Regions from separate parts of the Lactiplantibacillus paraplantarum genome, predicted to be linked through region 2. Evidence: predicted binding sites of a transcription regulator. Region 2 holds the regulator's gene; the other holds the start of a gene.
What was found. The regulator CtsR, encoded in region 2, represses protease genes until heat stress. The targets are predictions, from matches to a motif close to TTGGTCAAAAAAGGTCAAANA.

Region 1 (4,427 bases), 190 kb from region 2:
TTCGCTTTGACGAAGGCGGAATGTTAAGATTTTCGCGATATTTAGCGACGGTCCGCCGAGAAAGTTCGACATTTTCCGCATTAAGAATCTGAACAATTTTTTGGTCTGAAAGCGGTTTTTCTTTATTTTCTTGCTCAATTAGGGCCATGATTCGATGCTGAACACTATCTGCCGATACTACTTTGCCACCAGTGGGACGTTTACTGACCGCTTTAGTAAAGAAACGTTTAAGTTCAAACATCCCGAAATCGGTCTGAATATATTTACCGTTAATGCTACGACTGATCGTTGACTCATGAACCTTTAGCTGTTGCGCAACATCGCGAAGCAATAATGGTTGTAAATCCGTTGTTTTTTCTAAGAAAAAGTCAGCTTGATGTTCAATAATGACCGTTCCAACCCGAAATATCGTTGCCTCACGTTGTGCCAAACTACTAGCAATCCAATCATATTCACTTTTCTTTTCTTTCAGATACTCCGTCACTTCCTGATCATCATGCTGCCCCATCTGTTGGTAATATCGGCTACGAAACTTCACAACTGGCTGTGCCATTGAAGCTGTCCTTAGCGCTAGTTGTCCGTTCTGATTGGTCACAACCAGGTCTGGAAAAATATACCCGGTCGTGTCCTGTCCAATTGCCGCGCCAGGTACTGGTGTGAGCGTGCGAACGTAGTCATAAATGCTTGAAATATCAGCAAGTTCAACTTGATATTTCTTAGCCAACAACTCCCACTGCCGATTGACAAACGCCTCGAAGTCTTCTTCTAAGATGATGTAAGCCAAGTTGGGGGCATGGTCATCATTTTCGGTTTGCAACATTAATGCTTCCTGCAAGCTACGTGCCCCAACACCTGGTGGATCAAGTTGCTGTAATAAGGTAATAGCATCCAATAGTTCAATGGGCGTCGCCTTAGTTGCCTGCCGAGCCTGTGCTTCATCGATCCGTAAGTACCCATTGACATCAACATACTCAATCAAGTACAAGACAATTTGCCGCAAATGGGTATCACGTAACGTCAGATGAATCTGATCCAATAAATATTCGAATAACGAGTGCTGATTTGAAGTCGACACCCGCTCAATGAAATCAGCCTTCGTCGTTACATTTTTAGCTGCACTCAAACTCGTATGATTATTATTCCAATTGGTATCCACATCAATCAGTGGATTTTCGAGGGCTTTTTGCGTCAGAAAGTCACGTAATTCTTCTACATTAAATTGCAACATCTGAATCGATTGTTGCAGTCGCTGAGTCATCGCTAACTTCTGTGATTGCCGTTGTTGCTGGCGAAATCCTTGTCCCAGTGCCATAAAAGCACCTCCAAAATAAATTTTTATGTAAAACCCTTGTGTTTTTATCCATTATTCGCTAGAATATAATATGTTGTTTAGGCGCCCGTAGTGTAATGGATCGCACGTAAGATTCCGGTTCTTGAAATGGGGGTTCGATTCCCTCCGGGCGCATCAGTTAGCTGAGAAATAGTTCTCAGCTTTTTTTGTACCCGCATTAATTATAGTTGTTGGCCTATACCACTGACACCTTCATATAGTAACTGAATTTCGACCGAACCACAAGTATCGTACTAGCTAATCACGGACAACTGGTCCATAGCACGGCGATTACTAATAGCGTTAACTATGCGAATGGCCTAACTTCAATTTATTTGAACCATATACCAGTGTAGTCGTTCAACGACTTTAATAACAGCTAAACATTTAATTGTCATCACTAATACGTACAAACAAGTATTGGTCAACGATTTACGTCAGCATATTAGCAATACGTTAACACTAACTGCCACTTGACTTACATTCCCGACTTGAGACGCCTCCCCCTAAGGCAATTCACACCGCTAATTCTGAACAAAAAAAGAGATTGGGATCCCCCAATCTCAAGCCGTATATGATAGAAACCTAAGTATACCACGTTGACTTCAAAAACGGAATTTTGTTTTTGAGGTTTTTCTTTTGACCTTCACTGACCTTAGCGGTAAACTACATTTATATTAGCAATCAGCTAATCAAATAATGCAACCTTAGGAGGCTAACAAATCATGTATCCAGTTCCTACAGTTATTGAACAGTCATCACGTGGTGAACGTGCTTATGACATCTATTCACGACTATTAAAGGACCGTATCATTATGCTATCCGGTCCCATTGAAGATAACATGGCGAATGCGATCATCGCCCAATTACTCTTCTTGGATGCCCAAGATTCAGGCAAGGACATCTACCTTTATATTAATTCACCAGGTGGTGTCGTTACTGCCGGCTTAGCAATCTACGATACGATGAACTTCATCAAGTCTGATGTTCAAACCATCGTTATGGGGATGGCAGCTTCCATGGCCAGTGTCTTAGCTTCATCTGGTACTAAGGGCAAGCGTTTTGCTTTACCTAACTCAGAAATCTTGATCCACCAACCATCCGGCGGTGCTCAAGGACAACAAACGGAAATTGAAATTGTTGCCGAAGAAATCTTGAAGACTCGTAAGAAGATCAACCAGATTTTAGCTGACAACTCTGGACAATCCGTTGAGAAGTTGAACCATGATACTGAACGTGATAACTACTTAAGCGCACAAGAAGCTAAAGAATATGGTTTGATCGACGATATTATGGAAAACAACAATTTAAAATAAGCTAATATTTTCAAGCTGGGCTAACTTTACGTTGACCCAGCTTTTTTGCTGCTTAAGACTTGTCATTAACTTTTCGTTAGCCCATACTGCACATAAACGTATCGCTTAACTCTGATAACCAATTTTGTCTGAGCTAAACGAACTCAAAGTACAAGGGAGTCTCATTCATGACAAAAGTTTTTATCGCTGGTCAACTACCAGCCCAGGCTAATACGTTACTTTTACAAAATCAGTTAATCATCGATACTTACACCGGTAAGCAACTAATCAGTCACGCAGAGCTCATCCGACGAGTCGCAGATGCTGACTATCTGATTACCCCGCTTTCAACTCAAGTTGATCAAGATGTCTTGGCTCATGCTCCGCACCTCAAACTAATTGCAAATTTTGGCGCGGGTACTAATAACATCGATACCATTGCGGCGGCTAAGCGCCATATTCCAGTGACCAATACGCCTAACGTTTCAGCAGTTGCAACTGCTGAATCCACCGTTGGACTGATTATCAGCTTAGCCCATCGAATTGTTGAAGGTGACCGCTTAATGCGCACTAGTGGATTCGCCGGTTGGGCACCGCTGTTCTTTCTCGGCCACAACTTGCAAAATAAGACACTCGGTATCTTAGGCCTTGGCCAGATTGGTCAAGAAGTTGCCAAACGACTCCATGCTTTTGATATGCCAATCTTATATAGCCAACACCACCGCTTGCCAATTAGCCGTGAAACACAGCTGGGAGCGACCTTCGTCTCTCAGGATGAACTTTTGCAACGTGCCGACATTGTTAGCTTGCATTTGCCGCTCACTGCGAAAACCACCCATCTGATTGGTAGTACCGCCTTCACCAAAATGAAATCAACAGCGCTTTTAATCAATGCTGCTCGGGGCCCCATCGTCGATGAACAAGCATTAGTAACAGCGCTACAAAATCATCAAATCGCCAGTGCCGCACTGGACGTTTATGAACATGAGCCCCAAGTAACACCCGGCTTGACTACCATGGATAACGTCATTTTGACACCCCACCTTGGTAATGCCACGGTCGAGGCCCGTGATGGTATGGCAACCATCGTTGCAGAAAATGTCATCGCGATGGATCAACATCAACCAATCAAATACGTGGTCAACCACGTGGAATAGGGGTAACACTCTATTTACAGCGCCATCAATCCACGTCTTGGTTTTGTATCAAAATTGCAAAGCGTCCCACCACTACTCAGCAAGATAAGCTTGACGAGTAGTGGTGGGACGCTTGATTAGTTTATAGATGCAAACAGCTTACAGCAACATCACGAATAATCGCTATTCGGTTAGCAAAAATTCAGTCAAAGTTTTGTTACAACTAGCTAATTATTTTGCAATATAAGCATACTTATAATTCCACTGCGTACCAGCAGTATTATGAATAATGCCCTTGGCCTTTGGATTTTGCAAATATGAGTATACCGTTTGATACAATGGCGTAATTCCTTGGTCTTGCATGATCGTCTTCTCAGCACTAATCATATCTTGCCAACGCGCATTAGCGTTGTTAGCATCTTGATTTTGGGCTTTATTAACTAGCGCATTATACGTACTACTATTGTACTTACCGTAGTTATAACCGCTATTGCTAGTCATAATTTGCAAGTGTGAGATTGGATCATTGAAATCAGCTCCCCAACCACTGAGGTAAATATCAAAATCACCACTTTGAGCACGGCTTGAAGCAACTTTTGATGGAATATTGGATAAATTAACCGTTAACCCATCGAGATTCTTTTCTAGTGCTGATTTCAAATACTG
Region 2 (4,427 bases):
AGTATATTTATCCATTTATGTGAAAAAAGTTGTTGACAAGTATTCAACATGATGATAAAGTTAAATAGTTGTCAAGGCGTACCAGTAAGAACTGTTTAGACCGGCAACAAGGCATGATTTAATATCATGCGGGTGTGGCGGAACTGGCAGACGCGCTAGATTTAGGTTCTAGTGTCTTACGACGTGGGGGTTCGAGTCCCTTCACCCGCACATGCCGACTTAGCTCAGTTGGCAGAGCATCTCACTAGTAATGAGGAGGTCGGAGGTTCGAATCCTCTAGTCGGCATTTACAATTTAATAATTTATTATGCGGAAGTAGTTCAGTGGTAGAACATCACCTTGCCATGGTGGGGGTCGCGGGTTCGAATCCCGTCTTCCGCTTTTAATTTGCCGGGGTGGCGGAATTGGCAGACGCACAGGACTTAAAATCCTGCGGTTAGTGATAACCGTACCGGTTCGATCCCGGTCCTCGGCATTTTAAATAAGCACCCATAGCGCAATTGGATAGAGTGTCTGACTACGAATCAGAAGGTTGTAGGTTCGACTCCTACTGGGTGCATTAGTATCGGGAAATAGCTCAGCTTGGTAGAGCACCTGGTTTGGGACCAGGGGGTCGCAGGTTCGAATCCTGTTTTCCCGATCGTTTAACACAGTCTTAGTTACGTACTAAGGCTTTTTATTTAATATTCTCGGGAAGTAGCTCAGCTTGGTAGAGCACTACGTTCGGGACGTAGGGGTCGCAGGTTCAAATCCTGTTTTCCCGATTACGGTTAAACCAACTAAACCAGTCAATTGACTGGCTTTTTTTATGGCCTTTTTTTGGAACTGAGCATGTCTAAGCACATTACTAGCACGTCTTGATAATTAGCGGTAATACCTTACAAGCGGCATTCAGTGTCCTGATCAAGCTAGTTAACACTAACTAGCGTTTTTAGTAGGCCTAAGTAGTCGACTTTTGAGTTTAACGATTGCGCATACCGGATAAATTAGTTGTTGGTGATCTAGACTGGGACATCATTATTAAGATGGCACACAATGATCGGTGACGTAACTTGACATATTTTAAATAGGTAGTTCAATGAATATGAGGACCTCATAAATTAATCATTAGTGCGTGTTAGATGGTCCAATCAATTGAAAGCAAACGGTCAGCGTGCTATGCTGTAACAACCGTTAAGGACATACTGGTCCGCGGTTTGGGTGAAATTCTTTGCTTTTTTTCATTATCCTCGTATAATAATAGTCAATATTAGTCAAAGATAATGAAAAGGGTGAAGCACATGCAAAGTCAAAATATCTCGGATATTATTGAAAAGTATTTAAAAAGTATTTTGGCGGACTCGGAGCATGTTGAAATTCGACGGTCAGAAATTGCCGACCTTTTCAACGTGGTACCCTCACAGATTAATTATGTGATTAAGACCCGGTTTACGATCCAAAATGGTTACTTAGTAGAAAGTAAACGTGGTGGTGGTGGTTATATTCGCATTGAAAAGGTTAATTTGGTCGATGATGCTGATGTGTTAGATGCCCTCATTCAAGTGATCGGCGATTCTATCACACAACGAGACGCCTACGCAGTCGTCCAGAGTCTATATGAGGACGATGTCTTAAATCGTAGGGAAGCGCAGTTGATTTTAGTGGCCATCGATCACGAGACGTTAGGTTTAACGGACCGGGACTTAGAAAATAGTTTGCGGGCTCGGATAATTATCGGGATCTTGAACCACTTGCGTTACGAAAGCTAAAGAAAGCGAGGAATCGCAATGGATAACTTATTTACACCTAGTGCTAAGAGTGTCTTAGTACTGGCACAGGAACAGGCCAAATATTTTAAGCATCAGGCAGTTGGTACGGAGCATTTGCTACTAGCCTTGGCGATTGAGAAGAATGGAATTGCGAATAAGGTGCTGCAACAATATGCCGTTAGTGAAGATGACATTCGCGAAGAAATCGAACGGTTCACTGGCTATGGGACGTTGAGCAATGTTGGCAAGGATACTTACTTACCATATTCACCAAAGGCCAAAGAGATTTTATCCGTTGCTGGTGATGAAGCAAAACGGCTCGGTGCTAACAAGATTGGAACTGAGCATTTATTGCTAGCGATGCTCTCTGATGAAAGTATCCTTTCCTCGCGAATCTTGATGAACTTGAATTTAGATCTTGGTCAGACGCGTAAAGTCGTTCTTCGTAAGCTAGGTGTCAGTGACGCCATGAGCAAGCGCAAGGGGAATGCCACTAATCGCGGTGGTAAAAAGGCTGAAGGAACGCCAACGCTGGATTCATTAGCACGGGATTTAACCCAACTAGCTAGTGAACAAGAGATGGACCCAGTGGTTGGTCGTTCTAAGGAAGTCAAACGGGTGATTCAGATCCTGTCACGGCGAACCAAGAATAATCCGGTATTAATCGGTGAACCTGGGGTTGGTAAGACGGCGATTGCGGAGGGCCTTGCCCAAAAGATCGTTGCGGGCGATGTCCCAACTGATATGGCCGATAAACGGTTGATGATGCTTGATATGGGGTCGCTAGTGGCTGGTACTAAGTATCGTGGTGAATTTGAAGACCGCTTAAAGAAAGTGATTGACGAAATTTATAACGATGGCCACGTTATTTTGTTCATTGATGAATTGCATACCTTGATTGGTGCCGGTGGTGCTGAAGGCGCGATTGATGCTTCTAACATTTTGAAGCCCGCGCTTGCACGGGGCGAACTTCAAACGATTGGTGCCACCACTTTAAATGAATATCAAAAGTACATTGAATCTGACGCAGCTTTGGAACGTCGCTTTGCAACGGTGATGGTCAACGAACCAGCTGAGGATGAAGCCGTTGAAATTTTAAACGGGTTACGGCCACGTTATGAAGAACATCATCGGGTCACAATTACAGATGAAGCCGTTGATCAGGCGGTTAAGTTATCTAGTCGCTATATTAGTGACCGCTTCTTACCTGATAAGGCGATTGATTTGATGGATGAAGCGGCTGCTAAGGTACGGATCGATCAGATGGATCAGCCAACAAAATTATCCAAAAATCAAGATAAGCTGGCACAGTTACGTGAGGACAAGGAAACTGCGATTGAAGCGCAAGATTTTGAACAAGCCGCTGATATCCGTAAGCAGGAAATGCAACTTAAACAACGCCTTGATCGAATTGAGGCAGATCAGGAAGCACAAACCACTGAAGGGACGACCCCACACTATGATTTACAAGTGACGGGTGAAGATATCGCTCAGGTGGTTGCTGAATGGACTGGCGTACCGTTGACACAGTTACAAAAGTCTGAAAGCGAACGTTTAGTCAACTTAGAGAAGATCTTACATGAACGGGTAGTTGGTCAACCCGAAGCGGTGTCCGCAGTGGCCCGTGCCATTCGACGGGCTCGGAGCGGTTTGAAGGATCCGAGCCGCCCAATTGGTTCGTTTATGTTCTTAGGACCAACCGGGGTTGGTAAGACGGAACTTGCTAAAGCGTTAGCCGCAGCGATGTTTGGTTCTGAAGATAATATGATTCGAATTGACATGTCTGAATACATGGAGCGCTACTCAACGAGCCGGTTGATTGGTTCTGCACCGGGCTACGTTGGTTACGATGAAGGTGGCCAGTTGACGGAAAAGGTTCGCCAGAAGCCATACTCAGTCGTTCTCTTCGATGAAGTTGAAAAGGCCCATCCAGACGTTTTCAATATTTTATTGCAAGTCTTAGACGATGGTTACTTGACGGATTCTAAGGGACGTAAAGTCGACTTTAGAAATACGATCTTAATTATGACATCGAACCTTGGGGCAACCACGCTGCGTGACGAGAAGTCAGTTGGCTTTGGTGCAACTGATAAAGCTAATGACTACAATGCGGTTGCAGCAACGATTCGTGCGACATTGAAGCAGACTTTCCGGCCAGAATTCTTGAACCGGATTGATGAGACGATTGTCTTCCACTCATTGAATAAGGAAGAATTACATGAAATCGTTAAGTTGATGTCACAAGAAATCGTTAATCGGGTGGCCCAACAAGGAATCAAGATTAAAATCACGCCGGCGGCCATTGACGTAGTCGCTAAGGCAGGGTTTGACCCTGAGTACGGTGCCCGGCCAATTCGGCGAGCATTGCAGACTGAAATCGAAGACCGGTTAAGCGAAGAATTATTGACTGGTGCGATTAAAGTCGATGATCAAGTAACAATTGGTGCCAGCAAAGGTGCGATTACCATTAACATTAAAAATCAGCCTAAGCCGGATGGTCGTTCGACCGTTTCATCGAAGTAGGTTAAAATAACAACATGATGACGCTTGAAGTAAGTTTTACTTCAAGCGTCATTTTTAGGTTGAGGCATGATTAAAGTCAACTGTAAGGCCCAAGGCTGGTGGTTCGATGCTGATTGGTGTAAATTATAATAGGAAATAAAGTCAAGGAAGAAGATG

Region 1: the regulator CtsR is predicted to act here: its motif matches at 1,967-1,987, upstream of clpP (ATP-dependent Clp endopeptidase proteolytic subunit ClpP).

The regions. Positions count from the first base shown of each region.
Region 1 is NZ_CP032744.1:643,599-648,025, reverse strand. It holds gene rpoN (RNA polymerase factor sigma-54) at 1-1,312, opposite strand, end outside; tRNA gene LP667_RS03060 (tRNA-Arg) at 1,394-1,465, shown strand; gene clpP (ATP-dependent Clp endopeptidase proteolytic subunit ClpP) at 2,056-2,646, shown strand; gene LP667_RS03050 (2-hydroxyacid dehydrogenase family protein) at 2,814-3,782, shown strand; gene LP667_RS03045 (peptide ABC transporter substrate-binding protein) at 3,993-4,427, opposite strand, start outside.
Region 2 is NZ_CP032744.1:830,599-835,025, forward strand. It holds tRNA gene LP667_RS03960 (tRNA-Leu) at 129-210, shown strand; tRNA gene LP667_RS03965 (tRNA-Thr) at 214-286, shown strand; tRNA gene LP667_RS03970 (tRNA-Gly) at 310-381, shown strand; tRNA gene LP667_RS03975 (tRNA-Leu) at 390-475, shown strand; tRNA gene LP667_RS03980 (tRNA-Arg) at 486-559, shown strand; tRNA gene LP667_RS03985 (tRNA-Pro) at 567-640, shown strand; tRNA gene LP667_RS03990 (tRNA-Pro) at 691-764, shown strand; gene LP667_RS03995 (CtsR family transcriptional regulator) at 1,281-1,748, shown strand; gene LP667_RS04000 (ATP-dependent Clp protease ATP-binding subunit) at 1,767-4,271, shown strand.